Regions from separate parts of the Flammeovirga sp. MY04 genome, predicted to be linked through region 3. Evidence: riboswitches for the same ligand, from Rfam matches in the RefSeq annotation. Region 3 holds a riboswitch; each other region holds the start of a gene.
What was found. A riboswitch is a leader RNA that binds a small molecule or an ion and turns the genes downstream of it on or off. The one in region 3 is predicted to bind cobalamin.

Region 1: it holds a riboswitch for cobalamin, as region 3 does, so the genes downstream of both, MY04_RS27290 (InlB B-repeat-containing protein) here and nrdD (anaerobic ribonucleoside-triphosphate reductase) in region 3, are expected to answer to the same signal.
Region 2: it holds a riboswitch for cobalamin, as region 3 does, so the genes downstream of both, MY04_RS03730 (ABC transporter substrate-binding protein) here and nrdD (anaerobic ribonucleoside-triphosphate reductase) in region 3, are expected to answer to the same signal.
Region 4: it holds a riboswitch for cobalamin, as region 3 does, so the genes downstream of both, MY04_RS03555 (ribonucleotide-diphosphate reductase subunit beta) here and nrdD (anaerobic ribonucleoside-triphosphate reductase) in region 3, are expected to answer to the same signal.

What each region holds. Positions count from the first base shown of each region.
Region 1 covers NZ_CP003561.2:2,042,769-2,050,795, reverse strand. Annotated here, with positions in the region: gene MY04_RS27300 (hypothetical protein) at 1-106, opposite strand, end outside; gene MY04_RS27295 (hypothetical protein) at 416-1,000, opposite strand; cobalamin riboswitch at 1,184-1,360, shown strand; gene MY04_RS27290 (InlB B-repeat-containing protein) at 1,462-2,817, shown strand; gene MY04_RS27285 (hypothetical protein) at 2,885-3,817, shown strand; gene MY04_RS27280 (InlB B-repeat-containing protein) at 3,858-5,192, shown strand; gene MY04_RS27275 (DUF4465 domain-containing protein) at 5,455-6,660, shown strand; gene MY04_RS27270 (TonB-dependent receptor) at 6,900-8,027, shown strand, end outside.
Region 2 covers NZ_CP003560.2:944,973-952,999, reverse strand. Annotated here, with positions in the region: gene MY04_RS03740 (N-acetylmuramoyl-L-alanine amidase-like domain-containing protein) at 1-820, shown strand, start outside; gene MY04_RS03735 (carboxypeptidase-like regulatory domain-containing protein) at 915-3,530, shown strand; cobalamin riboswitch at 3,687-3,860, shown strand; gene MY04_RS03730 (ABC transporter substrate-binding protein) at 3,881-5,035, shown strand; gene MY04_RS03725 (TonB-dependent receptor) at 5,035-6,906, shown strand; gene MY04_RS03720 (YncE family protein) at 6,920-8,014, shown strand.
Region 3 covers NZ_CP003560.2:2,790,286-2,798,312, forward strand. Annotated here, with positions in the region: gene MY04_RS11310 (hypothetical protein) at 1-1,085, shown strand, start outside; cobalamin riboswitch at 1,251-1,506, shown strand; gene nrdD (anaerobic ribonucleoside-triphosphate reductase) at 1,616-3,454, shown strand; gene MY04_RS11320 (PAS domain S-box protein) at 3,508-5,370, opposite strand; gene MY04_RS11325 (GDSL-type esterase/lipase family protein) at 5,492-6,100, opposite strand; gene MY04_RS11330 (1-acyl-sn-glycerol-3-phosphate acyltransferase) at 6,105-8,027, opposite strand, start outside.
Region 4 covers NZ_CP003560.2:891,839-899,865, forward strand. Annotated here, with positions in the region: gene MY04_RS03515 (hypothetical protein) at 116-355, shown strand; gene MY04_RS03520 (ATP-binding cassette domain-containing protein) at 352-1,215, opposite strand; gene modB (molybdate ABC transporter permease subunit) at 1,202-1,873, opposite strand; gene MY04_RS03530 (TOBE domain-containing protein) at 1,870-2,271, opposite strand; gene modA (molybdate ABC transporter substrate-binding protein) at 2,268-3,011, opposite strand; gene MY04_RS03540 (hypothetical protein) at 3,152-3,403, shown strand; gene MY04_RS03545 (exonuclease domain-containing protein) at 3,400-4,320, opposite strand; gene MY04_RS03550 (BamA/TamA family outer membrane protein) at 4,565-5,683, shown strand; cobalamin riboswitch at 6,111-6,314, shown strand; gene MY04_RS03555 (ribonucleotide-diphosphate reductase subunit beta) at 6,470-7,447, shown strand; gene MY04_RS03560 (ribonucleoside-diphosphate reductase subunit alpha) at 7,490-8,027, shown strand, end outside.

The DNA.
Region 1 (8,027 bases), on a different replicon from region 3:
CGGTATTTCCAGTTAGAGTGAGAACTTGCCCAGAAAGATGACTACAAACAAACAATAGAATTGTGATGATTGTAGTTGTAGATAGTTTAAAGTAATTAGTATTCATTTCACAGTAGTGTTATCAATTATACACGTAATTGTTACACCTAACTAACTCATTACTTTAATAATGTTCAATTGTATATACTAGAATCTAACTATACATAAGATCAATTTTTATAGACACTTTTTAATTAAAACTAGACAAAATTGTATTTTATGAGGTCTGAGGAAGGTTTTTTATGATGTATTACTTAACAAGTATTCTTAAACGTTTAAACGCTTTTTTTTATAATTATTCAGTAAAAAAGACCTAAAAGTCAGATCTTTTGATCTACTTTCAGGTCTAATAATATGGATAAAGAATAAATATTTTTTAGAATAAAGTGCTTATTTCATCACTTTCTTTTGCAATAACTTCTTGACCTAAAGTTGCAGGTTGTTCCATTCGAGGAGCAATCATTAATTGGGCATGCCATAGATGACCAATATTGTTTTTATGAATACCTTGACAAGAAATGGTCAATTCATTTTTATTGTCTACTACAGGTTTAATTTCTTTGTAAGCCAACCATTGTTCATCATTTTCTTTGATCATGGTCCAATCCGGATTTTGATAGAAGGATGCACCTATAATATTTAAGTTATTTTGGATGACTTCAATGTCTTCATTTTCAATAGTAATGACCAATTTTACAAGACTTTCTTTATGATCATAAACCGGTTTTATTGTAGCAGGTTTCTCTAAAAACTGAATCTCATAAAACCCATTATCAATAGGTTTTGCATCCATTTTTGATATTAATGTTTGATTTACTTCTTGAAAGGACATTCCCATTTCAAGACCATTAAATAAGTTGATTTTTTTAGTGCTCGAAGTACTTAAATTCGAATTGTCAGTTTGTGCACTTGCAAAATTGGCAACAAGAAAAAAAGCAATTAAATAAATTAGCTTTTTCATGATGAGATATTTTTTAATTTTTATTTTAGATTTTTTAACGTGATTTTATAGTCAAAAAGTTGAGATAATTAGGTTTTGTTAAATTTTTTAGATTTTAAAAAATGTATGGAATCGTATTACAAAATGATAATCAAAAATTCTTTTTAGTAATGATTCCTATCACTTTTATTAGTAAAGATAACTCTCACCTTTGCTGTGCATTGGTTCCGAAAGGAATAAAAGGGAATCTGGTGAAAGACCAGAACTGTACCCGCAACTGTAAATGCTCATAATGCTTGAATTAAAAAGCCATTGTTTTAATGAGAAGGCAATTCAAGAAAAGAGCAAAGTCAGGAGACCTACCAAGCAAATATATTTTGATGAAACTTCGGGAGTTAAGTATCATATGTTTTCCTATGCATGGGTAAAATATCTATTCATTCCTGAAAGTTCATCGCTTAGATTTTAAAACTAAATTAAAGATGAACAAACAACTCCTATTTAAAAAATCGATTTATTTCGTATTATCCTTACTCTTTTTGGTAGGCTGTAATTCTGCAGACGATACAACATTAGCCGTTCATACCGTATCTTTTGATACCGATGGAGGTAACAAAATTGAAAATCAAGAAGTATTTCATGGCGAAAAAGTGACACAACCTACACAGCCTGAGAAAGTAGGACACGAATTTTTATCATGGACTTTAAATGAAGAAGACTACGATTTTGAGCAAGCTGTAGAAAGTGATATCACATTAAAAGCCACTTGGGAAGAGTTAGAAGTAACTTACAAAGCAACATTTCAATTTGATAATGGAGCTGAGGACAGTGTGGTAACTGTTTTAGAAGACGGCACTTTAGAAGAACCTAAACACCCGATCAAAGAAGGATATCTTTTCCAGTTCTGGTCAGTAGATGGTGCAGCTTTTGATTTTAAAACTCCAATCACTTCAGACATCACTTTAGTCGCTGTTTACGAAGAAGTAATCAACCAATTTGTAGTTACTTTCGATGCCGATAATGGAGATCAATTGGTGCAAGTTACTGTTGATGAAAACGAATTAGTAGCAGAACCTACAGATACTCCAATAAAAGAAGGATACGAATTTTTAGGTTGGTATGTAGGTGATACAGCTTTTGATTTTAATACTCCAATTACTGCAGATATTACCATTGTAGCTAAATGGGAATTAGGAGCAGGAGAGACCACTGTTGATTATGCCACAATGTCTCAAGCAGATTTCCAAGCAATGAATAACGGTGACCACGCTACAGTAAAAGCTCAACTAAACCGCCTTGGTAGAGGTTGGGCATGGGGAACAGAAGTTTTTCTAATTGATGAAGAAGGTAATAGTACAAAAGATCTTTACAGTTCTTCTAACTATGGATGTTTTACTTTCCCATTAGTTTTTGCAGCAGGAGATCCAGAGTTTGATGGTAGAACATTTGTGTTTGATTTGGTAAAAGATATTTACATGTCGTCTCCTCAAGTTGGATTTGCCTACGAAAGAAACGAACAGGTAAACGGGCAACCAGCTTACAACGGATTAAAATGGTTAGCACCAATGCGTTACGGTATCGAATACTTCGACGAAGTAGTAAGAGGTAACGTCATCAAAGTATCTTTTGATGGAACAGTAAAAGCAAAAGTAGGTACCGAAGAAATTTCATTTAAAATATTAAATGATGAAGGTGGATATGATAATCTATCAGAAGATCAACTTTCATTAGTAGAAGGGTTCGTAGGGGAGAATAAGTATGTTAGAACGATCACAGTAAACGGAGAAATCATCTCAGTGTTACATGATGGTCAACCTCAAATCAGTGATTCAATTTAGATCATATTAAATATTAATCTGGGTAGGGTAAAGACTTTGTTTTTACCCTACATTTTCAATTTGTGTTATGAAAAAATACATTTTTGCAAGCCTAATTTTAGCGACAGGTATTTTCGCTTCATGCCAAAACTCGATCAACGATGAGTCGTCGGAAGAGAATACGTATGTGCCTATCGAAAATCCTGATGCCACTGCATACATCACAGAAGTACTGGATTTTTCTCCAGCGCCGGGTCAGTTTCTAAATAAAGTGGATAACGATTTAGATACTAAAGATAACATTGTAGGAGATACATACATGTTCATCTCCTTAGGCACTTTTGGGGGATCAGTAACATTTAAATTTGATCATTCCATTATGAATAAAGAAGGTGATGATTTGGCTATTTACGGAAACCCATTCGAAGGAAGTAGCGAACCAGGAATAGTAATGGTTTGTCAAGATCTTAATCATAACGGAGTACCTGATGAAAATGAGCCTTGGTATCAATTAAAGGGTAGTGAATATAATAAATCTGAAACACAACATGAGGTAAGAGTAACTTACTATAAACCTGAGGCGGAAGATGATACTCATATCATCAAATATAAAAAAGAATATGCCGGTCAGGTGGAAGAAGGTGAACTCGATTTTAGACCCGTGATACCTTGGCATCCTCAACCTATGTTTCCATCTTTTTATGAGGAAGATGAAATTTCTTTCACCGGAACATTACTTAAATCGAATGTGACTGAAGAAGATGGAATTATTTACAACAATGCCTACGATTGGGGTTATGCCGATAATAAAGGATATGAACAAACAGGCATACTTAAAGCAGCAGATTTATTTGATATCAGTAACGCTGTAGATAAAAACGGACAAAGCGTTGATCTAATCGCTGTTGATTTTGTAAAAGTCTATACAGCTACCATTGATATTAATGGTTGGATTGGCGAACGATCGACAGAAGTTTTTAAGGCAGCGGATATCTCATTATTACCACAAGAAGAAAATTAAACATCTCAATAAAAATCAATCTCTTAAAAAACTAATTAAAATGGCTAAACAACGAATTTTACAATTTTTGGTATCTCTTCTCATTTTATCTGGTTGTCAGGTAAACGATGAAGCACCGGCAATTCATAGTGTCAGCTTTGAAACAAATGGTGGTACACAAATACCTACTCAAGAAGTGACTCATGGTGAAGTGGTTACTAAGCCAGTAGATCCTGAAAGAGCAGGACACGAATTCTTAAACTGGACTAAAAACGACGATCCTTATAACTTTGAGGAAGAAGTATTGAATGATTTTACATTGGTAGCCGAATGGGAAGCGATTGCGGTTACTTATAATGTGACTTTTCAATTTGATAACGGTGCTGCTGATAGTGTGGTAACTGTAATTGAAAACGACTTCATCACGGAGCCTAATGATCCAACAAAAGATGACTATGTTTTTGTGGCTTGGATGAGTGGAGAAGAAGTATTTGATTTTGCCACGCCAATAACAAAGGAAACTATCCTAATAGCAAACTATAAAGAAGCTTATAAACCAAATGTAAATCCTGATGCCACTCCATTTATTACAGAAGTATTGGACTTTTCACCAGCTCCAGGTCAGTTTGTAAATTATGTAGATAAAGAGCCATCTATGGAAAACATTATTGGCAATTCACATCAATTTATCTCTTTGGGAACCTTTGGAGGATCAGTTACATTTAAGTTTGATCACTCTATCATGAACAATGATGGAAACGATTTAGCGATTTACGGTAATTCATTTACAGGACCTTACGGTGATAGCTGTGAGCCAGGAATCGTTATGGTTTGTCAAGATCTTAATGGAAATGGTATTGCCGATGAGGATGAGCCTTGGTACCAATTGAAAGGTAGTGAATACGATAAACCGGAAACAAAACACAATTTCAAAATCACCTATTATAAACCTGAAGAAGGTGAGAATGAATATGAAATTAAATATGTGAGCGAGTATGCTGGCAAAACAGAAGAAGGAGTACTTGACTTCAAACCCGTTGAGCCTTTCCATCAACATGCGATGTTCCCTAACTCAAGTTATTATACTGAAGGCCAAATTACATTTGAAGGTACTTGCTTGGCTTCCAATTTAACAGAAGAAGATGGCATCTACTCAAACAATGCTTATGATTGGGGTTATGCCGACAACAAAGGGTACGAGCAAGAAGGTGTCCTACAAGCGGCCGATGTATTTGATTTAGATAATGCTGTCGATATGGAAGGAAACAAAGTAAATCTAGTAGCTGTAGATTTCGTGAAAGTGTACACTGCCACAACTGATATGGCAGGTTGGTTAGGAGAAAGATCTACTGAAATTGTGAAAGCTGCGGATATTTCTTTGTTAGAAATTGAATAATAAAAGGCTTTGAGTACAAGTTGAAAATAGCAGATGACAGAGTCTCCCATGATTGAAATCATGGGTTGGTTAAGAGTGAATTGATGCAGACTTAAGTCTGCATCAATTACATCCAACCTAATTTTGGTAAACACTTTAGTGTTTGCCAAAATCAACTTTCACCAACCCACGATTGAAATCGTGGGTATAAACTTGATACGAGGATTTTAAATGATAGAGTAATCTAATTTCATAAATAATAAATAGAACGATCAATTAAATAATGAACAAACAAACAAAACTTTTCAATCTCATCGTTTTACTTTCATTCATCATTTTTGGTGGATGTAATAAAACAAACGACGAATCTCTGGAAGTATATCATGTTACTTTCGAAACGGATGGTGGAACAGACATCGAAGCACAAGAAATTATTAAAGGCGGAGTGGTAGCAAAGCCCGAAAACCCAGAGAAAGTAGGTTATGAATTTGTGGAATGGACAAAGGATGATGAAACGTATGATTTCAAAGCAAAAGTAGAAAACGATTTTACGTTGACGGCGAATTATAACGAAGTCATCCAACAGTTTACGGTCACTTTCGATCCAAACAACGAAGGTGAGTTGACAACTGTAACAGTAAACGAAGGTGAAAAAATTCCATTCCCTGAGGATCCAACAAAAGAAAAATTCTCTTTTAACGGATGGTACAATGGTGATCAACCTGTAGATACAACAGCAGTTGTAACATCAGATTTAACCTTAACAGCAAAATGGGTTAGCTTAATTGATTATGTAAATCTGAACGATGGAACGCTAACTGATATCAATACATATTGGTGGGGAAAAGGTGGCCATGGATACGATCCAGAAGATTGTTATGATGAGAAAATCATTGATGGGAAAATTAAGATTAGTAACCTGAATTTCATCGATATGATGACGAAAATGGGGACGGCCATTTCTAATTATGATGCATCATCGGTAGATCCAGATGGGTATCCAGCCAATCAATTAGATATCCAATACGCAGCTTACCCTGCAAAAGTTGAAGATGGAGAACAATATTTAGTGATGTATAAAGCACCAAAATCGATGGGACCAACTTGGAATCCAGATAGCTTGGTTTTCGTCAATCCTGTTCAATTAAATACAATATCATTCACCAACAATGCTTATGGTTACTTAAGTATGAAACAAGGAGATTGGTTAGCAAAGAAATTCGAAGCGGGAGATTGGTTCAAAGTAACAGTAAAAGGATGGGATAAAGATGGAAATCCGACCGGGACAATAGATGTTTCTCTAGCAGAAGGAGAAGACATATTGGATACTTGGAAAGCTGTTGATCTTTCATCATTAGGTGTGGTAAGTAAACTAACATTTGATATGTCATCCTCAGATCCTGCAGCAGCACCTCCGGGCGATTTCAATACTCCTATGTATTTCTGTATGAAAGACATTAGTTTCTTTAAAGATATAGATGAAGAATAGTATCTGGGTGACCCATGATTGAAATCATGGGTTGGTGAAGAGGGAATTGATAAAGACTGAAGTCTGCATCAATTTACGCTCAACCTAATTTTGGTAAACACTTTAGTGTTTGCCAAAATCAACCTTCAACAACCCACGATTTCAATCGTGGGTAAAAGATAAGTCAAAATCGAGATATGATTTTATTCGTGGGAGTAGGTAAGTAGTATATATGAATAATACGTGCATATAAAAAGCATATGAAACAAAAAAAATATAATAGTATAAAACTAAAGTCAGTCAGTTTGATTGCCTTATTGATGCTCACTTTCACGTTTACATCAAATGCTCAGTACGCAGACAGTACTCGATATTTACACGAAGTAGAAGTTCGAGCACAAAGAATTCCAGAACGATTAAGTTTTAAAACCACTCAAATCACCAAGGAAAAAATTGAGCAATATCTATCGGCTTCATTAGGAGAATTGTTGACGCTTCAGACACCTATTTTCATCAAAAGTTATGGGGCAGGAGGAACGGCAACACCTTCTTTTCGAGGAACAGGAGCCTCTCATACACAAGTGTATTGGAATGGTATCAATTTGAATTCACCCATGTTGGGGCAGGTCGATTTATCCTTGTTTCCTGTCGCTTTTACAGACGAAATAACGATCAATTATGGGGGGTCGAGTTTATTACAAGGTACAGGCGGTCTTGGTGGAGGAATACAGATGAACTCCAAAGTGGTCTATGAAGATCATACCAAAGTGATGGCATCACAAACGGTCAATTCTTTAAACAATAGCATCACTAACGCAAGTGTCACATTAGGAAATACAAAGCTACAATCTACAACAAAGTTATTTTACAAAAATGCTCAAAATCAATTTGAGTTTGTCAACCCATTACAACCCGGATCACCTACATGGGTGAACGATCATTCTGCCCAAATTCAATACGGAGCCATGCAAGAATTGGCTTGGAAAGTCAACGACCAACATCAAATACAACTTAACGCTTGGTACCAAAAAAGTGATAGAGAATTGACTCCGTCTATGGATAATAAAAATGGAGACAGTTGGCAGGGAGACGATTCTTTCAAACTTTTAGGAAACTGGAAATTCAATAACGACCGATTAAAAACGGAATATATCACTGCCTTATTAATTGATGATTTATGGTATAAACGTCAGTTAAATAACGATGAAAATCCGAAATATACCGAAAGCGATTCTCGTTCAACGCAGTGGCAAAATCATTTTAGAACGACTTATCAACTCACTCCTCGATTATTAATTAGAGGTGGAATTGATGATTATTACGATCAAATTCAAAGTAATGCGTATCACTCAGTAACTGATACTACAAATCAGAATGTCGACCAACAT
Region 2 (8,027 bases), 1.8 Mb from region 3:
TTATGGGAAGTGTCAAGTTACTTGCAGTATTCCTAACAAAAAAGCCTTCGAAGAACGTGTCGATTCGCTCAATAAAATTGATTTAGACTCTTTAAATCAATCCCAGAAAGTAATCAAAATTGCTCAAACTTTTTTGGGAGAACCCTACATGGAGAAGACACTTGAAGTAGACACTAAGAAAGAAACAATCGTTGTAAACTTTACTGGATTTGATTGTACCACTTTTGTAGAAAATATGATTGGCCTATCTAAATTATATACAGGTGAGGAAAATGAGAAATATAGAACTTTGAACCATTATGTAAGTATTCTTGAACATATTCGGTACAGAGATGGTAAGTTGAATGGATATACCTCTAGACTTCATTATTTAACAGATTGGGTAAGAAATAATGAAGCAAAAGGCATTTTACATGATATTACTGAAGAAATTGGTGGAGAAACATATGATAAAGAAATCAACTTTATGAGTACACATATCACTGCTTATAATCAATTAGTTGATAACGATTCGGCAGTTACGGAAATCCGTAAAGTGGAGGCCAATATCAATAAAAAACCTTTATCTCAAATCTACATCAAAGATATTGCGAAAGTAGAAGATAAAATCCAACCTGGAGATATCATCGCTTTAGTATGTAAGGTGAAAGGTTTGGATGTTGCTCATGTGGGATTGGCGATCAGAAAAGATGATGGGCGAATCTATTTACTTCATGCTTCCCAATCAAAAGGAAAAGTAGTCATTACTGACAAACCATTAGCAGAATGGCTGAAAAACAGCAAATTGAATACAGGAATAACTGTTGCGCGACTAAATTAATTTTGTATATTTGACCCACGATCTTCTGACTAAAGATCTTTTTTTAACTATTTCTTTGGCCAATTTCTCATACCAAAGACTAACCAACATGAAAATGAAATCAATCTACTTGCTCCTGCTGGGATTGTTTACCAATACTCTTTTGTCTGCTCAAGATTTAAAAGGTAAACTTATAGACCAAGATGACAATTCCCCTATTCCTTTTGCAAATGTTTCTATAAAAGGAAAATACATGGGTGCCGCTACCAATGAAAAAGGTTATTTTAGAATTCCCATTAAAACTGAAAATCTTAAGGACACTTTAGAAGTTTCATGTATAGGTTTTGAGAAAAAACTCATTCCAATAGCAAAGTTGTCTTTGATGATGATGAATGATATTGGGTTACAATCGAATGCGACGGAATTGGACTTAGTCGTGGTTAAAGCTAAAATGCCTACTGTAAAGGACATCATACAAAACACGGCTAAAAAGTTCAAAAAAGAATTTAGACAAACTCCCTATCTAGGTGAATTTTACTATGCTGAATTGAAATACCAAAATGATGAATTCATTTCTGGCTTGGAAGGAAGTGGTGATATTTATTTCAATGAATTCGACCAAAAAACATACGAAATCACAGCATATAGAGGTGTTAATAATCTACTATTTGATCAACTCCGTGAGAACAAAAACCACAATTGGAATTATGATGAAAGTTGGGACTTTACAAACCTTCCTGAAAAAGATAAACGACAATTAGAAAAAGGTGGAAACATTAAAGAGACGGAAGATTATTATAGAAATCGCAACCTGATTCAATCTAAATTCTTATTAGGATACACTTGGAATATCATTCAAAACGGTCCTTTATTTAATGCTAATTCTTTTAAATACGATTTAGAAGATCTCTACTCTGAAAATGGGTTATCGATTTATGTACTTTCTTATAAAAGTGTGAATTCTAAAATTCAAGGTGCTGGAAAACTATATATCCGTGAGAATTATGAAGTTATTAAAATTGAAAGTGAGGATTTCTTTATTCCACTAAGTAAAGATCATTTTGATAATGTCTATCCATATATCAGTAATAGAAAAAACTCTAAAGGTAGCATACAATTAGCCTATAGAGATGGGCAAAACTACATTCAAGATGTAGACTATCAATTGGTTTATGACGATCCAAAAACCAAAACCACTTATGAGGGGCACTTAGATATTGTTAATTTCAGCACAGCTGAAGGTTATTCATTAAATGCTGGTAATAATTTTAGACTATCTGATAAAGTCGCCCTTTGGGTAGATATGGAATCACCTTTTGCAAAATATAATGGTGCGTATTGGGAGTTTAGATCGATTGATAGCAATAAGTATTCTCAACTAATCAATCAAAAAGAACTATCCTACACTAGTCTATACGATAAACGTGATTCTATCCGAGTGGAATATGATAGTTATTATAAAGGAAGAACTGAAGATCAACGTAAGAATGTGGCCATGAGTGATTTCATGAAGTACAAACAGACACGTGAATTACTAAAAAGAAGTACTTACACTCATCAAAATCACAAGGATATAAAAAATGAATTAAAAGAAATTAGAACGACTTATTTTGATCCTTATTATTTTAATAAACAAAGGGAAGAAATATCAGATAGTTTAAATTATCATTACACTTTCATGAAACAGATTGATGAAAGTACAAACATCCTTAATAATCTTGCTTATCATACTGACTATAAAGCTTCCAACCAATTGTTACAAGCGGTATTCAACAATATGGCGGATACCTTATTTGTTTATAAAGACAGGTTAAACGAAGATTTTATCAATGAAAATAAAGGTAATATCATTGCCTTATGGATTGAAGCCAATACGATCTACACAGAAAATTTCACAGATACGGTTAAAGTAAATAATCAAAACCACTTAATCTCAGTACTTAAACATTTCGATTTAAACGATCCGAATATTTATTCAAGTCCTGTGCTAGCTGAATATATTGCAGAAAGTATTCATACTCAGATAACCATAGTAGAAGATGATTTTACAAGTATAGAAAAAGGTCGTTTCAACCATCAAGCGAATACTAACTTAGAAAGATTTCAGGAAATCAATCAAAACGTTATTCAAAATGAGGAGTTGCAAGAAAAAGTATTGTTCGAGTACTTATCAAAATACCACTATTACAATGATACTTTGAGTAATGCTAAATTCAATCAATCCGTTGAAGTGTTTAAAAACACCTATCCTACATCCTCTCAAATTAAAGAATTAACCGGGCTAGCCAACAGAAGAAAAGGGTTCAAAGAAATAGATTTTCCAAAAGACATCTTGGTAACTGATGTTCATGATGAGGAATATTCTAAAAATTTTGATAATGGTACTTATGTGATAAACCTATTTGTAAGTTGGTGTGGCTTCTGTAGAAAAGGACTTCATGAAGATTTCCCTCCTATCATGGAAAGGTATAAAAATTCTGATATAAAATTTGTGTATTTATTCTGTGATCAATCTGATATAAAATGGAAAGAGGAGGTAAATAAACTACCCATTACCGAGCAAGTTCAATATTATAGGGTGACGGATCATAGTATCTCTCAACTAAGAAATACGTTAAATGTACAAGGTTACCCCACTCAGTTTATTGTGAAAGATGGCGTTATTATTAAAAGAATAACTGGTTTAAAACCACTCATTTTAGAAAAAGAATTGAACAATTTAGTTCATTAATACAAGTTTTAATAGGCCTTCTTAAATAATCGACATACTAATTATTTAAGAAGGCTTTTTTCATTTTCAAAATCATAATGTTCCACATCAATAGACCACAAAATTAAATTTACAAATGATCACAATCACTTAATAAGTGATACTTTGGAATTGTTTTATAACTTTTCTTCATCCATATTTGCATCAACAAAAGGGAATTTGGTGAGAATCCAAAACAGTCCCCGCTACTGTAACTTTTCCTATTTATTTAGGTTTTTGCAATACCACTGGGCAACCGGGAAGGTTCGAAATAAAAAGAAGTCAGGATATCTTTTGTTGTAGAATTATTCTTCGGGTGAAAAGTGAAAACAATGAAACGTCTTTTAAATGTACTCCTCATTTTAGGAGCATTATCCACAGTTTTATTTAGCTGTGAATCTCATACAAACAAAACTTCAAAGGAAACTTATCAAAGTTTTACTGCAACTCCTCTGCAAGTAAAATACGCTAAAACTTTCTCTCTTGACTATAAAGGTGATTACAAAGTTTTACATCTAATCAATCCTTTCAACGACAAAAAGACCTCTTATGTATTATTGCAAAAGGGTCAATCATTACCAACTGGTTTTACTCAAAACCAAGTAATTCGTATTCCTATTTCAAACATGATCACTACCACTACATCACAAACAACGATGATGGAAGAGTTGGGTGCATTAGATGCAATTAGAGGTTATGTTGATTCAACTTATATGTACAGTCAGGCTATTGTTGATCGAATGGCTGAAGGTAAAATTATAACAGTTGGGTATGACATTACTGATAATGCAGAAAAGATTCTTATGTCTAATGCAGACCTTGTAATGGTTGTGGGAAATTCTTCTGTAACTGCTCAATCTTTTCCTGTGATTAGAAAAGCAGGTATTCCAATTTTGTCGAACACTGATTGGCAAGAAAATGACTTATTAGGACGAGCTGAATGGGTAAAACTATTTGGAGCATTATTAAATAAAGAAAAGCAAGCTGATGCTTTATTTACAAGCATCGAATTAAAATATAACGATTTAGTAAAATTAGCGAAGCAATCGGATTCACAACCAAAAGTAATTACTGGTTTTCCTTACAAGGGAATGTGGTCTGTACCTGGAGGAAGTTCCTATTTGGCAAAAGCATTAGAACAAACACATGTTTCTTATCCTTGGAGTAATACAGATGAAACTGGAAGTATACAATTAGATTTGGAAGCTGTATTTGCTAAAGGTAAAAATGCTGACTTTTGGGTGAATGCAGGAACAACTGACAACCTACAGCAAATTTTAAATAAAGATTCACGTTATGGGCAATTCGATGCATTTAAAAATCGAATGGTCTTCAACCATAATAAACGAACAAGAGGTGGAATGGCTAGTGATTATTGGGCTACAGGTAACCTTCATCCTGAAATCGTTTTAGCAGACTTAATAAAGATATTTCATCCGGATTTGTTACCGGATCACGAACTCTATTTCTATCAGAAATTACAATAATGATTAAGAGGATTATCACATTAGTGTTTCTCTTTGCTCATGTTTCTCTTTTTGCTCAGGATGAATATCAACTTCCTGATCGTGAATTAAATGAAGTGGAAATTACAGCAAAGACCATGAAGTACTATAGTCAAGGAGCACATATACAATCTTTTGATAGTACTCAATTGGCTTTAGCCAATGATGGATCTTTGGCTAATCTTTTAAGGGATAAAGCTGGCGTACACATCAGAGAGTATGGTGTATCTGGACAGCTTTCTACTATATCTATGAGAGGTGCTTCACCAGAGAATACTGCTATTGTTTGGAATGGCATCAATCTAAATAGTATGACGACTGGTCAAACAGACATGTCAACTATCAATACTTTTTATTTTGATAATATTGATGTGCATTATGGTGCAAGCTCTGCTCAATATGGTTCAGGTGCTGTAGGTGGAGCAATTTTACTTCAAGACAATATTCAATGGAATCAGGAAAACCATTATGAATTACAAACTGCTTATGGTAGTTTTAATCAACAATTCTATGGTTTTAAAGCACAATACGGTCAAAATAAGTGGAGACATAAAACTGCGATATTATTTCAAAAAGCTGATAATGATTTCACTTTCTACAATCCATATGCTGGTGAAAATCAAACGCAAAATAATGCTGGTTTTCAACATGCTGGTGTGATGCACGAAACACATTATAAACCTACTGAAAACTCGGAAATCTCTTTGAATTTGTGGTACACGCAAGATGAGAGAGCAATTCAACCTATTATGGGGGATAATTTAAATCCTTCTAGATACGATTCTTTATCCAATGAAAACTTCCGAGCAGTAATCAATTATAAGTTAGATGGCAAAAAGTGGACTCACAACGCTAGTTTGGCTTATGTAAATGATTATTTGCTCAACGGAAGTTCAAAAATAGCATCAGAAAGAATAATTAGCGATTACAGAGCTGAAACAGCATTAAGTGATAAAGCTACCCTATTGTTAGGTGGTAACTTTAACAACATATGGCCTGATGTTTACGCTTACGCTGCCAATACTACTGAATTGAGAACTTCAGTTTTTGCAGCTTTACGATATGATTTTACAGATCGATTTTCCACTTCTATAAATCTAAGACAAGAATGGGTAACGGATTATGTTGCTCCTTTTACTCCTTCTTTAAACCTTACCTACGCTGCTATTGATAATCAAAAAAACAGATTGATTATTAAGAGTACAGCGGCAAGAAGTTATAGAGTCCCTACTTTAAATGAAAGGTACTGGGGTGGTGAAACGAATTCAGAAATCAAACCAGAAGATGGTTACAATGTGGATTTAGGAGGAGATTATACATTAACAGGAAATACATTGAGATTTAACTTAAATGTTACAGGTTTCTACCTAAGAACATATAATAAAATTCTTTGGGTACCAGGTAATCCAACTTATGCGAAAAACATTAAAGACATGCGTTCATTTGGTGTAGAGTCTGCAGCTAAGTTAGATAACTACTCTTCTAATCAAAGATTAAAATGGGTAGTAGGTATAAGTTATACTTTTACAGATGCTCAGGACATGGATAAAGACAAACAACTGATTTATGTCCCAAAGAGTCAACTTAAAAACTACGCTACCCTATCTTATTCAAAATGGTTCTTCAATCTGGATCATCAAGCAATTGGTAAGCGTACTACTATAAACGATTATTATAACCTAGATGGATTTAATGTATTTAATGCATCGATAGGTAAATCAATAGAACTCAATAAAACGACTTTAAGGTTAACATTTAAAGTCAACAATCTAACAGACGAGGTTTATCAGAATTATGAAGAATTCCCTATGCCTGGGAGAAACTTCATGCTGAAAGCCAATTTCACTATTTAATAGAATCTAAAAAATGAAACAATTTTACAAATTTTCAATCCTTTTCGCTTTAGTAGCGTTTGTTTTTACATCTTGTGTAGATGATAAAGATGCAACACCTTATGTTCCTGGACAATCAGGCTTTATGTTAAGTAATGCAGGTGCTTTTGGTCAGCCAAACACATCTTCTATTACTGGTGTAAGTATTTCAGATCAAGACACTACCGTTTCTCAAGCTGCATTTGAATCTGCAAATAATCAAAAAGTTTTAGGTTTAATTGAAGGTTTTTCTTCAAACGGAGAAGTTACAGTAATGAATGTTGCCGCATCTGATAGAATTATCATTGTGAATGCTAAAACAATGAAAATGATTTATGAAGTAAAAGAGGGTGTTCAAAACCCAAGATATACTGCATTTGATGGTAATACTGCTTATGTATCAATGTGGGGTGAACAACAACCTGATTATTCATATATCAACCCTAAGATTTTAGCAATTAATTTATCTACTGGAGCTATTGAAAAAAGTATTGACTGTGGTCCAAGCCCAGAAGGTATTTTAGCACATAATGGTAAACTATATGTTGCTTCTTCAGGATCTTATAATGTAGAAGTTTATGACATCGCTGATCTTGATGCTGAACCGACATTAGTTGATGTTCAAGCTGTTCCTCAACATTTTGTTTTAGATAACTCTGATAATGTATGGGTATCAGGTACTGCTTCTTGGTCATTACCTGCAGAGGATGCTAACAAAGGTTTGATCAAATTAAAAGCTGACCTTTCTGGTAAAGAAACAGTAATTAACTACACTGGTATTGGTAGTGATGGATTTGTTACTTCTGGTGCAGATAAATCAAAAGCATATGTTATTGGTTCTGACGGTGGTTGGCCAGTTGCTAAGACTGAGATTACTGAAGTAAACTTCTCTGCGAAATCAACTACAGCAATTATCACTGGAGATAACTTTACAGGTGTTGGTCAAAACCCTGCTACAAAAGATATTTATGTTGCTATCACTCCTGATTATGCGAACCCTGGTTCATATAGCATTTACTCAGAGACTGGTACTGCAAAATATGAAAATCAAGAGGCTGGAGTTGGTCCATTCCACTTTATTTTCAACTAAGACATTTTGTCAA
Region 3 (8,027 bases):
ATGTTACTTACGTATTCCAACCTCTTAACGGAGAAATCGTAGACAACTCAACAGGTATTTTTATGTTTAATGTAGATACCGAACTAAACACTTTAGATAAATCTGATGTAAAAACAGTGACTAAAGGTGTAAAAAAAGATCGCAGACCAAAAGCAATTCTTGATGCTAGAAATGATACTCTTTACAAATATGAAGAGTCGTTCGAAAAGTATAAAGAAAAATTTTCTGGTAAAGGTGACAAGTACAAAGACCTTAGAATCGAGATCGAAATTGACACTCCAACAATTGATTTTCTTGCAAACTCTTTTAAAGAATTAAAAGGAAGCGATATTGCTTTAAAATTGAAAGCTAAGGCAATGTTAAGAATCACTTCTTCAGATAGACAATTACTTTACGAAAAGGATCTATTTGCATCAAATCCTAAAGCTTTACAATATAAGGCTTCGAGCTTTGTGGAATACATCACTTTAAAATCACAAGTTAATAAAGCGGGTTCTGATGAAGCGAGAAGAGCGATTATGCAGCAACACATTCGTGATGAAATGCACAAAAAAATATTCAAATATGCGATCTATTATGCACACCTTGATATTCAAGAACAACTTTTTAGTGACTCATCTAGAGAATTGATTTATATCTTTGGTGCTAAAGGATCACATCCTAAATTCAAGCAGTTAACTGAACTTCAAGAAACTTTAGCGGATAGATTCAAAAAACTTTACTCTTTCTCTAAGAAGAAGAAAACGACAATGGACCAAGTGATGGAAACAATTGATGAGTCAATTCCACTGTGGGAGGAACTAATTGCTGAAGCAAACTATGAGGACAAAAAAGCTAAAGTAAATGGCGAAATTGCTGATGGTTTAAAATTAAACCTTGCATTAGCTTACACAATGAAAAGAGATTTTGATAAAGCTTTAGAGATTATGAATACTATCGAGAAAGCAAAAGAAAATCCAAATGGCTTAAACGGTATTATGGCGGGTTCTTTTAAAGGTCAAGCAAAGTCATTAAGAAGACTTCTTGAAAGAATTCAAATCGATCCTTCTAAAGTAAGCGTTACTACAGGTCAAGAAGCGAACTAATTCAGTTCAATTAATCTTATATAAGAATTTTAGGCTGTCATATAATAAATGTGACAGCCTTTTTATTTTACAATAAATTATCCCGTTAAACCATCGATTTTCAGCATCTTATAAATTCCTAAAATATTTTAGTGATTGTCATCAATGCTTTTTAAATCAGGTGTTTGCAAATTGAAAGTGCATGGTGCCAAAATGGAATAATAGGGAATCTAGTGAGAATCTAGAACTATGCTCGTAGCTGTATAGCACTCGTTGTCATCACTTAATTTAATAGCTAATTCAATACTTTTAGCTCTCTTAATTTAACTGATAAAAATTGATACTCCATTGCTGTTCCGCTTGATCAGATGTATCAAGTATAAAGTGAGAAGGACAATTTTTAGAGTCAAGTCAGAAGACCTACCAAGCAAATGAAGCCACCGACATCGAGTTAATGTCTAAGTTTTCAGCGTCCACCAAATTATTTGATGTACGTTACTGCACTTCCTACAATAGCGCCTTGTGTTTTGTTTCAAAAAAATTCAAAAGACATGGTCATCACTCAAGACAGTAAATTGCTGAAATTCGCCAATGAAGCAATTAACCTTACTAATGTAGAAAACGAAAACGCCAACATGCCTGAAGGTGTTTTTACTGCAAAACTTACCCGTATGTCGGGTGAAATCTCCAAGGAATACACAAAAGCCTACTTACTTCCCGAAAAGCATTTAAAGATGCATGAAGAAGGATGGATCTATATCCACGACTTCAGTTCTTATGCTGTAGGTATGCAAAACTGTATGTTTATTGATGTTGGAGAAATTCTTAGCAAACCCATTCATACAACGAATGGCACTATGCGTCCTCCTAAAAGTATTCGCTCTGCTTTACAAGTCACTGCTGTTGTTTTACAATGTCAGAGTAACGCTCAGTTTGGTGGTATCGCTATCAATGCCTTCGATTTCCATATGGCAAAGTTCATTAAACTCAGTTTCTATAAACATATGGAAACAGCTATTAAGTTTAATGTACCCGATCCTGATACATTTGCTTGGGACCAAGTAAAAGAAGAAACTAAACAAGCTTGCGAAGCTTTTCTTCATAACCTAAATCACTTAGAAAGCCGAGCAGGTAACCAACTACCGTTTGTATCGATTAATTACGGATGTGATACATCTAGAGAAGGTCGTTTGTTTATCGAATGCATGCTAAATGCCACAATGGATGGTATTGGAGAAAAAAGAACCACTCCAATTTTCCCTATTCAGATTTGGCAATACAGAAAGGAAGAAGGTAAAATTTTAAACGAGGATCTTTTCCAATTAGCTAACGAGTGTTCGATAAAAAGAGTCTATCCTAACTATGTCAACACCCATCAAGAGGTATATGACATTTTGGATAAAAACGGAAAAATTGTTCCAGATTTAATCCCTGCCACTATGGGGTGTCGTACACGTTTAGGAAAAAATCTACATGGCTATAACGGAAAATCGGGTAGAGGAAACCTATCTCCTGTAACCATGAACCTTCCTAAATATGCAATGGAAACTGACTCATGGGAGGAATTCTGTACTCTTGTAAAAGAGATGGCATTTATTGGAATCGACATGATGGAAGCACGTTTACGTTGGCAAAGAAAGCAACTAATGGGAGCTGCTCCGTTTATGTATAAAAACAAGATTTGGAAGCACGATCAACCGTATAACGAAAAAGCTAAAATTGGTGATATTCTTTATTCGGGTACCCTTGCTTTAGGATTTATCGGTATTGCCGAAGCTTTATTGATTTTAGAAGGAAAGCATCATGGTGAATCAGAAGAATCTCAAGAAAAAGCATTGAACCTGATTAAAGATCTACATAATTTCTGTGATAAGGAAAGTCAGAGAAGACGTTTGAATATCTCATTATATGCCACTCCTGCGGAAAGTTTATGTCATACTTTCGCTAAAAAACTACAAGAGCAATACGGTCATGTTCAAGGAGTTTTTGATAAAGAATTCATTACCAACTCTTTCCATGTTCCTGTATGGCACAACATCAATTATGTTGATAAGATTGCTATAGAAGCACCTTATCATAAATACTGTTCAGGTGGTTCTATCACTTATGTAGAGTTACGATCGGAAATCAATAAAACACCTCATTTATATAAAAATCTAATTGAGGGAGCGATGGAAGAAGGAGTTTATTACTTTGCTACTAACATCCAAAGAGATCGATGCTTAAACTGTGATCACGAAGGTTTATTTGATGATCTGAAATGTGATAAGTGTCAGTCGAAAGATATTATTACTTTAAGGAGAGTTACCGGTTATATTACAGGGGCCTATCATAAAGTATTTAATAATGGAAAGAAAGATGAAGTGAGGAATCGAGTAAAACATAATTAATGAATAAAAAAGAAGGTAATCTTAAATAGTGTATCAAAGATTACCTTCTTTTTTTATAATGTCTTTTTAATACTAAAATAAAAGGTACTTCCTTCTGATTCAGGGTTGTTTTCCACCCAAATATCACCATCATGGAGGTTAATTATTTTTTTGCAATTCGCTAAACCTAAACCACTTCCTTCATACTTTCTACTACTATGGAATTTTTTAAAAGCATCAAAAATATGCTCTCTTTTTTCAATAGGAATACCTATGCCGTTATCAGTTATTTCAAAAATCCAATGCTGTAGTTGACTTTTACATCGTATAGTGATTCTAGGTTTTTGACCTTTATGCATAAATTTAATTGCATTGGTTAATAAATTTTGAAAAACTCTATATAAACCAATTTTAGATGCATTAATTATCGGTAAATTTTCATAATAAATCTCGGCAGAACTATGTTCAATTTCACTATTGATATCTATCAAAACCTCATCCAATAATTTATTTATGTCTATCTCTTCTACATCTTCCATACGATCACTTTTCCCGTACTCTAAAAGTGAATAAACTAATTTTTTTAAACGATGTATAGAGTGTTCTAAAATTTCTAAATCTTCTTTATCTGGCTCATTATCTTCAAGACTTAACTCTATCATTTGCACCATATTATTTATCGGTGATTTGATATCGTGTGTCGCTTTATATACAAAATCTTTTATTTCTTTATTCTTATGAATTAATTGTAATTCTATATCTTTTAAATCTGTTATATCGATAAAGGAACCAATAAAAGAGACCAATTTTCCATTTTCATCGTATTCAAACCCACTATCTTTCGATCTACACCAAATCCACTCCCCATTTTTAGCTTTGAATCTATATTCTATTTTAAAAGTCTCCCCCTCTTTTGAATTGATTACATCTTCCATGTGTTTTGCAATGGCTTCTTTATCATTAGGATGAAAAAGATCCATAAACTCTGCTTGACTAAAACTATTCACCTCATCTAGATTGTACCCTAAAATAGAAGTGTACATTTTGTTCAAATAGGAATTAGTCCCTGTTTTTATGTTATAAATATAAATCCCATTCTGAGAGTTTAAATCTACTTTTTCAATAAAGTTTTTCCACTCTATAAGCTGATTTTTACGATTATACTCATCAGTTACGTTTCTTGTAATTAAGTTTAATCGAATAACTTCTCCCTCATGTATCACTGGAGTTACTGTTGTAGAATAATGCAAAGACCCTAATGGAGAAGGAAAATCTATTTCATAAGAATCAGCTAAACCTTTTGTGAAAACATCGTTTAATACATTACTCACCATGAACTTAGTTTCTTCATTGGGCAATAAATTAATCAGTGAAGACCCAAGTACTTCCTCCTTAGATAATCCAGGCGAGACATGATTGATGTAAAGAATTTTAAATTCACGGTCAATTTGAAATAAGTGATCTGTGTTATGCTCGATTAAAGAATAATACAAATCAATCTTTTTCTGATACTTAGAGTTTGTTCCACTCGTTCGCTTTGCATCAATAATTATGGCTATAATTTTATCTTCGCCTTCTATTTTGATTGGGCTTAGAGATATATCTACATGTTTTGTTTTCCCATTAAAATGTTTGGCATAAATTGGACGAGAACTTCCAGCACCCATTCTTCTTTTAGAGGCATTTTTAAAGAAGGATTCAACTCTTGAGTTATGGTCTTTAACATAATTCATAGGGATTAGACAGCTCACATTACGCCCGATTAAACTGTTGGCTTCATAACCCAATAATTCTTTTATTGCATTATTAGCAAACTCAATTATTCCTTGTTTATTGACTAAAATTGAGGCTTCAGCTAAATTTTCTAAAAGATTAATATGTTGATTCCAACTTTTCAAAGCAGGGTTTAACTCATCATTTACAGATTGAATGCTCATAGGTAACAGGTAAATAAGTAGTTTATTAAATTTAAAAACATACTTACAACATCTTTAATTACTCACGAACTTATTTCTATTATTCTCAATGATGTCACATAAAATATTATAATCTTCTACTTTAAACCATTTCATGTAATGCTTTAATCCATACCTGATACCCTTCAGGTCGCATATGTAACATATCGTCCTCAAATAAATCTGGTCGGCTATTGCCCTTATCATTTAACATTGGGCGATAAATATCGACATAAGTAACGTTGGTTTGGTGCTTGATTTCATCAAAAACCAATTGATTCGATTCTTCAATTTTAGATTGAATGTTGTCTTTGCTTGGAGACGGTTTAATCGACAAATACACGATTGGTAAAACATCTCCATATCTTTCTCTTATTTGATGATACAGACTATTGTAAGAATTTAAAATATCTGAAGGTTGCTGTCCTCCACCTAAATCATTATCACCTGCATATATAAATATTTTCTGAGGTTGATCGATATCAGAAAACAATTCTTTAAAATATAATGCACATGCTTCTAGTGTAGAACCACCAAACCCCATATTTAAGATTTGATCGTTGTTTAAGTCCTCTCTAACTGATGTCCATAAACGAAAAGATGAACTCCCATAAAAGACAATCGGACTTTCAATACGTGGCTGCTTTTTGATGTTGTTTGCTAATTCAGGCAACCCTTCTTCTTTATAAAATTGAATTTCTTCTGTAGTCATATTTTTATTTTTCCGCTAAGGCTATAGCCTCTTCAACATAAGATCTATACTGTTTTGAATAACGTGAGAGAAACACTCTAAGTTCCTCTTTAAAAGGACGTTTACCTTCCAAAACGTCAGATAATCTAAAAGGTTTTTTAATTACTACTCCAAGTTTAGTTTTACTGATTCTTTTATCAAAAAATGCAATCGCAATAGGAACTATTAAGGGATCGACACCCGAATGATTGGCAATCATAAAGGCTCCTGGTTTAAATTCTACCGGAGATTGCTGGGTCTCACGGCTTGTTCCTTCTGGACTCAAAATTAAATTTGTCCCTTCCTTTAATTTTTCTCCTGCCTCATCAAAGAATTTATTCCTTAAAGCACGCTTCTCTTCTACTGTCTGATTGGCCGTATCAGAGTCTTGAGTAAACACACCAAGATGTCCTAACTTATTATAATAATCTTGATGCCCGTATTCTGGACCTTTCCCTATTCTCACTACCCTCATCCCTGAATCTTTATAGAATTTATAAAGAAGCATGGAAATAAAATGAGAGTCTAAGGTGATCTGAAAATTATTCGGTAAGGTATAGTAAGGGTGGTTCAACAAGTGATTATAGATGAATATATTTCCCGTAGACGACGGTAAATTTTCTAACCCATCTATCTTTATATCTACATAAGAAACTGCACGTTCAAACAATTGGGCACATTCGTTTCTTAAATCTTTAGGCGATTTATGACCTTTAGCCGTAATCACATGATTGGTCATGTGTTTTAATCCCTCCAAAAATAAAAACTCACGTCGTAAAGGCATGGTGATTTTCCTAAAGAGATTGGCTAAGTTTTGTTCCGTAGGATCACCATGATCCGAAAGAGAATCTATTAGGTCGAAAGCTTCTCCTTGAGTTACTTTTTCTGATAATAAAACGGGTATTTTATACAACTCAGAACATACGCTTATTTGTGCTCCCGCTTGCTCGATCATGGTTTGAATGGTCAGGAATTCTCTATCGAAAGTCTGAGTAATGACTTGTGCTCTAATTGCTTTCAATGCACTTCCCAACAACCACAAAAGGCGATACATAAATAGCATACCTAAATGAGGAAACTCAGCATACAATACCAATAAATCGATTCTATTGATCTCCAAGACCTCTATAGGTTCCAACACCACTAACTCCATTCGGTTAGGAATTGGGTCGAAACTAGCGGCAGACCACATTATCACCTGACCAGTTTCCTGTAAAATATCCGAAGTATATACTTCGTCATTATTCGTGATATAATTCAATGCGACTTTACCCGATTTCAAGACCATAAACTTATCAGAAACTTGTCCTTTGGTAAGGAGTTTCATACCAGGATTATACCTTTTAGTGGTACTTATTTCCGATAACTTTGCCAAGTGCCAATCGGCAAAAGGGTTGAAAAATGAACTCTGTCTAAAAAAGTCCATCACGGTTTGCTGAGGTCCTTTATCCTGAAATGAGGTATAACTGTTTTTGGCTTCAAAACTTGATGTACTCACAGCAACGGCTCCTTGCATCCAAGATTCTCTTGCGTTACTCAGCAAGTTTGTACTCAACAATAAACTTGATGACAACACGTGCATCCCAATCTGAGGGAATTCATCAAAAAGTTGTCTTAGTTCTTTATTATTCCAAGAAATAACTTCTGTAGCGCCGACTGCTAAACCTGTTGTTGCATATCGGTAAGGTTCTCTAAAGCCCGACCATCCAATGGGTGTCCACTTTTCTATACTTTTCCCCACTTCCAAGGCACCCCTTTGGTCACCCACATTTAATTGATACGCCACTCCTCCACTTAATAATACATAGTAGTTCTCTGAGGTGGCAAATTGCTCAGTAATGACTTCACCATCGTTAAAAGTAATAATAGTGGCAAGGGAAGATAGTTGTTCTAATTCTTTTTCCGATAA
Region 4 (8,027 bases), 1.9 Mb from region 3:
GTTTTATATTGAGCAATATAATATTACTGCTTAAAATATCATATTAAACAAGCCATACTCTTCAAATAAAATGGAACAATTTTATGTTTATGATGCTCTAAACTATTCACTCATAATGCGAACAAATAGGAGAGCTGTTTTGAAAAAAGAATTAAGTATTACCCTAAATAATAACAAAGTGAAGTTATTAAAAAATAGACATCCTGTTATGATTTTATCAGGTAGTAATGTAACAAGGCGACCACTTTTTGTCAGTCTACAGCCGTTAAATGAGGAAGTGATTGAAGGTCTTTTTGTAAAATATCAGTTAGACAAATTCTATGTAAACGAAGAAGAAACAACAGAAGCTATTTAATGCTTTTCGATGATAGGTTGAAAAGCTTTGATACTAATGCTAACATTTTCTCCGAGGACTAAAGATTTTGCTATCGTTTCGTTAGTAGTTATTTGTATAACCTCTTTGTCAATTAGTAAAGTGACAATATAAATAATGTCTGCTTTTTGGATGCTTAAAACTTTTCCTTTTAGTTTAAATTTACCCTGTAAAGGGTTAGGGTTAAAAAATACCAAAGGCGATTGTATTTCTTTATTTTGACCTTTTTCGATAGGTAACACCTTGTCGCAGAGTTTATAAATTTCTGGAATATCATGACTGATCATCAATGTGGTTAGCTGATATTTACGATGTATCTCACTTAAATATTCTTGAAGTTTTTCCCTCATTTGGTGATCTAAAGCAGAAAGAGGTTCGTCAAGTAATAGTATTTCAGGTTCTTGAATAACTGCCCTAGCTATAGCTACACGTTGTTTTTGTCCTCCCGATAGTTGATGAGGATAAGAGGAATAGAGTTCTTTAAGATGCATAATCTCTGATACCTCATCGAGTGTGTTGGAGGAATCATTCGATTGTGCATATTTTAGGTTTTGAAGCACAGTTTGATGAGGGAATAGAGCAAAGTCTTGAAATACCATTCCTACTTTACGCTTTTGGGGTGGGAGGTTGATATTATTCTCTGTATCTACCCACACAGTATCATTTACTTTTATAAAAGTATCATTTGATTTAATTAGACCAGTGAGAATATTAAATAATGTAGTTTTACCAGCTCCAGAATCTCCAAAAACTCCAACGAAGGCACCTTTATCAATAGAGATATCAAATGATAAATTAAAATGAGAGGTATCGAATTGATGTTTTGATTTAATATGTATCATTTACTCTATCTTTTCTTTGGAGAATAAACATTAAAAATAAAATCACGAAGGAGAATATCAAAAGTGTCATCGAATAGTAATGAGCCGATGCAAAATTCATCATCTCCACTTGATCATAAATAGCTATTGATGCAACTTGTGTCAATCCAGGGATATTGCCACCTATCATTAATACAACACCAAATTCTCCCACTGTATGTGCAAAAGCCATGATGAACCCACTTAAAATCGACTTTTGTATAAAAGGAAGACTAATATGGAAAAAAGTCTTGATTTTCGATTTCCCCATTAAATAAGAGGCATGTAATAATTGTTGAGGAATTTTTCTGAACCCATTGAGAATAGGTTGAAACATAAATGGGAAACTATACAAGATAGACCCAAAAACAAGGCCTTCGAAAGAGAATAATACTTCAAATCCAATCGTGTTCTTTACAAAATCTCCAAATGGATTATTGGGGCTAAAGGCTTGTAATAAATAAAAACCAATAACAGTGGGAGGTAAAACGAGCGGTAAACTAAAAAGACTTTCCCAAATAGCACTGTTCCATTTTGAATAGGAACTAATTTTATAGGCCAATGGAACACAAACAAATAGTAGAACTATCGATGTGATGAGTGCCAATTTGAAGGTGATAAATAGGGGGAGCCAATTCATATTTTCTCTAAAATAATTTCATTTGTTTTGATAAAAGCACAGGCCTTTTCTCCTTTTTTAAAGTCTAATCTTTTTACTGAAGATGATGAAATTAAAGAAGATACCATTCCAATAGAAGTTTCAAGGAAAACTCTTGATAAAACATCACCGATTTCTATGTTTTTAATTACTCCACTTACTTGATTCTGAATACTAATATGTTCAATATGTTCTTTCCCCATAAAGACCTCAGAATCTTTGAAAATAACTCCTACCTTATCACCTACACTAAAATTAATGGGGTTGATTTCATGATCTATGATGAGCGCCCGAAAGGGTACATCATTTAATTGAATACTTAATTGATGTATATTTTGTTGCCCATCTATTCTAGTGATAATGCCTGTAAAACGATTCAATCTCTTTGATTATAAGTGTTGATGATATCTTTACCTTCTTCGTGAAGTAACCAATTTAAAAACCTTTCTCCTAATTCTTCATTATTATCTTTAATAACCACAGCCCCTTGATAGATCGGGCGATATAAAGAAGGATTCACTTTTAACCAAAATCCTATATCTTTCATCTCTGGAGATTGAACTACAAAAAGTGATGTAAACCCAATATCTGTCGCTTGATTGATTACATATTGATTTACCTGTGAAATGCTTTCACCATACACCAACTTTTTTTGATAATTCCTCTTAGATAAGATTTCAGAGCAGGCCATTGTTGCTGCAATACCATAAGGGGCAGTCTTAGGGTTAGCTACAGCTATTTTTTCCACTTGATCGCTATTTAGAATATCTTCGGAATGGAAAGATTTTAGTTTTTTTGACCATAATACGAGCACTCCCTCAGCATATATTTTAGGTGGAGATGTAGTTAAATTTTTCTCATATATATGGTTAGGATATTTCATGTCTGCACTTATAAATACATCATAAGGTGCTCCATTTTCGATTTGATGGGACAGTTTCCCAGAGCTGCCAATAATTAACTCACAAGGTATATTGTATTTTTTGGTAAACTCAGCTGATAAATCTTTCATCACAAAAGCCATATTTGCTGATACAGCAACCCTCAGTGGTTGTTCTTTACTTTGACATGAAGAAAGAAATAAAGTGATTATTAAGAATATATTGTAAAGTCTATTCATGTTAATTTTTCAATGATATATTGTGTTTAGTCTTTTTTCTTATCCCCCTTTCTAGGTATTTTGATTATTGATATTAGCATTTGTTAGTAAAATGTGCTAACATTGATTACTCATTGCGTTAAACCCTATAAATCAACTGTATGTATATTAAAAGTCTACTCACTAATAAAGAATTAAACCTATCTATTGTTTGCTATTTCCCCTACGAAAATGTACCCTTTCAATTAAAAATTGAAGATGTCATCTTTACGATTAAGCAATCTACTACAAAAATTGTCAAAGAAATGCCATATGGAGAGTTTTTATATAAACGAAGGAAGTTTTATCTGATAGGTGATAAGGGAGATAAAATCAAAATTTCCATTTTCAAGAACATGCGATTACTTGCCTAATCATCGAAACTCATCAGAAACTCATTTTCTCCCATAATGAAGATGGGAAACCCTTGTTCTGCATACGCTTCCGCATGACGTATTTTTGTTGACTTAAACCCTTCTCCATACTTCTTGTAATCTTGTTTACCTACGACTAAAAAATCCGTTTGTGGAGAAATTTGCTCAGGAATCACATACCCCCCTATATTGACTACTTTCTGCATGGCTGTTTTTCTATTCATTTCCGTTAGCCGCCCTGTAAAGCATACCGATTTCTTGTAAAATCTGTTTTTAGGATCTACATTTTTGGGTGCACTAAAACCGTATTCTTTTCTCTTCTTGTAAGGTCGACCACTTCCGTAGGAAGAATAGCCATTATCAGAAGAAACATTGCCAATTTTATGGTTGAACTTATTGCTTAGTTGATCCAGCGAATCGCAGTCGTGTTCTTTTAGCATTTCGATACAAATAATTGCAGATGCCATTGCGTCGCTTTCTGCATTATGATGGTTCAATTGTATCTCAAAATGTCTGGAAAGATTGGCAAGTCCATAACTAGGTAATCCAGGGAAGGCTTTTCTTGCCATTACCAATGAACAGAAAAAAGAAATGGAAGGCAGGTGTGTTCCATAAACTTGTAATGAACTTAATAACACATTCATATCAAAACCGGCGTTATGTGCCACTAGAGGGTATTTTGTCAGTAAACTAGAAAGATCACCCCATACGTTATCAAATGTAGGTGCATCGAATGTCATCTCTGGAGTGATACCATGAATTGATATATTCTTATCAAAATAGTAGTTCGGAAAAGGTTGAATAAGGTGATGTTGTGTATCAACAATTTCTTGATTTTCAACCACAGCAAGACCGATAGAGCAAGAACTTGTTTTTTTATCATTCGCTGTTTCAAAATCAATTGCAATAAAACCCATACTCTTTAGAAATGTAAACTTGAAAAATTCTCAACTAATTTTTAATCTAATACTATTTTAAAACTTCTCAAAAGGAGGGGGTGTTTATAATTCTCAATAGAAAATATATTAAAAGGTTCTATCATTTGATATTCATAGAAGTAGGGTAGATCCTCAAAAAATATTATTACGATGTCAATTTATATTATAGTATCTTGCCACTTAAATTATTCTATTCATTCATTGAACAAGCAAACCAACTGATATGAGACTATTTTTTAGACTATGCTTACTTCATTTATTTATTTCGGTGATTACATGTCATGCACAAAATTTAAATGAAAGAGATACAGTTTATAAACATCAAATAACCGCTTTTCCTTATCCGGCTTATGCACAGGAAACAAGTTGGGAATTCGGCGTATTATCTGTTTTTCAGTTTAAAATGCCTGATGCTACTTTTGGTACAAGACCGTCGAATGCTACATTTATTGGATTTTACACATTAGAAAATCAGCTTCGTCTTAAATTAGAACATACAATTTTCACTAAAAATGAAGATTGGTTGTTAGAAGGTACTTGGGAGCATTCAAGATATCCTGAAAAATATTATGGTGTAGGAAGTAATACTTCAAATGAAGATGAGCAATTGGTTGATTGGAGTAAGATTGACTTTAGGCAACAAATCTTGAAGAAACTAAAAGAGAAAATGTTCCTAGGACTACAATTACGTTATGCCAATTATTGGGATATTAGTTTAGGTCCAAAAAAAGATGGTACTCCAGCAGATATTACCACTTTGCCAGGATATGAAGGTGGTAGTGTGTCTGGATTGGGGACTACTTATAAATGGGATACAAGGGATCTAGTACTTTCTCCCAAAGAAGGATTTTTTATAGAAGGTCGCTTTGAAGTATACAATAGTATATTTGGTAGTGATTATAATTTTAATGTATTGACATTAGATCTTAGAAAATATTTTGATTTAAGTAGAGAAAAAGAAGGTGCTTCTGTGTTAGCTTTTCAGGGTTTGACGAAACAAACTTTTGGTGATAATACGCCTTTTAGAGAGATGGCTTTGATGGGTGGATTAAACATGATGAGAGGTGTTTATGAAGGCCGTTGGAGAGACCAAAAAATGGTGGCATTACAATCTGAATTTAGACAACATTTATTCTGGAGAATTGGGATGACAGCCTTTGTTGGAACAGCAAATGTTTTTTCGACTTACGAAAATTTTGATAGCCAAGGTTTTAAGTTTGCAGGAGGTGGCGGATTAAGATTTTTGATTAATAAAAAGGACAAAGCATCTATTAGAGTAGATTATGGAATTGGATCGGAAAAAAGTTCTGGTTTATATTTAACCTTCGGAGAAGCATTTTAATTTGATTCATATTGATTAATTCCTCAAAAATCAAGTATAATTTAATAATTGTTTGAATTTTACAAGTAGATTTAATCAAACTTAAAATTAATGACACTAAAATATAATCGAATTGTAAACATAGTAACTTAGATTAGTCCATTTTAAAATGAGTTTAATCAATACGTATATAGACGTTATCCAAGTATAGGAAAGGTTTTTGTTTTATTGCGTGTGATATACACTTTTTTTTAATTCAAGTATTACAAAATTATTTCATATACCCTTATATTATTGATATTGAAAAAGTGCAATTTGCTGACAAATTGTGTGTGATTAGCTCTTATCATTTTTTTTAAATGAGTCAAGCAAAATGCAACTAATTTTGTGTGATTTTTTTTAACAAAAACTATGTTAGAAAATGTTTGCTATTATCAATAAAAGACCATTTATTTGTTATGACGAAGGTGCTTAAAGCAATTTGTATTTTGCTTTGGTGAAAAGGGAAACAGGTGAGAAGCCTGTACTGTACCCGCAGCTGTAATACTATGAAAATGAATTCGAAAAATCCACTGCATTTTAAATGTGGGAAGGTTGAATCAAAATTATATTATAGTTTAGTCAGAAGACCTGCCTAAGTTGTTGCTTGTAACCTCCATCGGGATAATGGGGAGTAAAAGAACTGTCTGAGTAAATCAATTTGATGCCTGGGCTTTTCCGTCAGCTTATAAAGAAAATAAAGCATTGTGTTGTTCAATGAGAACATTTATATGTTTTCATTAGTTGTATTAAAAAAACATCCAAAAGATGAGCTTATTAGATAAACGTGTAGCTTACAAACCCTTTGAATACCCAAAGGCACAAGATTTTATTGATGCTATTCACCAAACTTTCTGGATTCACTCCGAAGTAAACTTTGATGCAGATATTCAGCAGTTCAAAACCAATTTAACAGATCAAGAAAGAGATGTTATTGGTAACATCCTGAAAACGTTTGCCCAAACTGAAACTAATGTTCAGGATGATTTTTGGGGGGTGATTGGTCAGTTTATACCTAAGCCAGAAATTAAGGCAATGGCCATTACTTTTGCTGAAAATGAAGCTCGTCACGCTTCTGCATATGCACGTTTAAACGAGTTGTTGGATTTGGACAATTTTGAGGCATTCTTAGAAGACGAGACTGCTATGGAACGTCTTGAAATGCTCTCTCAGGTAACTGTGGATAAAAATGGAAATGCACAACCGCACGACCTATTACAGAGTATTGCAATTTTCTCGTGTTTTACTGAAAATGTAAACTTATTCTCTCAGTTCGCTATTTTACTGTCCTATAAAAAATTCAAAAATCAACTTAAAGGTATTGGTAACATTATCAAGTGGTCTGCTAAGGATGAAAACTCTCATGCACGTGCAGGTATGTGGTTATACAATACGATGATTGCTGAATACCCTGAGTTGAATACTAAAGAACTTCAAGATCGCATCTATGAAGCAGCAAAAATTTCTCACGATGTAGAAGTTAGGTTGCTGAATGGTATTTTTGAAGAAGGTGAGTTGGAATTTTTACCAATAGAACATTTAGTTCACTTCATGAGAGATCGTCTGAATAAAAGTTTAAACGAAATTGGTCTAAAACCTATCTTTGAAGTTAATAAAGAAACTTTGAAGAAAATGCAATGGTTCGATGAAGAAGTATTTGGTTTAGCACACGACGATTTCTTCGCTGTAAGACCTACAGAATATACTAAAAAGACACAATCAGTAACCGCTGATGATCTTTTCTAAATAATAAATTGATACTCTTATTTCTACACCCTCATACACAACATGTCTGAAATTACATTAACTACCGAGGCCTCTAATCTTGAAGCAAATCCAAAATGGATGACAAAAGAAGGTCTTCAAACTTTACAAAATGGTTATTTATTAGAAGGAGAAACTGTAAGAGATGCAGTTACTCGTATCGCTAAGGCAGCCGCAAGTCGTTTAAAAAGGCCCGATTTCGAAAAGAGGTTCTTTGATGCGATTTGGAATAACTATTTATGTCCTGCTTCTCCTGTATGGTCTAATATGGGAACCGAAAGAGGTTTACCTATTAGTTGTTTTGGTAGTTATATTCCAGATAGTATTGCTGGAATTGGTGCTTCTTTAGGCGAAGTCATGATGATGTCTAAAATTGGTGGAGGTACATCAATTAACATGTCAGATGTTAGACCTAGAGGTGCAAAAATCACAAATAATGGAACATCAAATGGTGTTTATCCATTCCTTGAAATGTACGATTCAGTAATTAATGGTACAAATCAAGGTAGTACAAGAAGAGGCATGCTTGCCGCTTACTTGGATGTAGAACATGGTGATATAG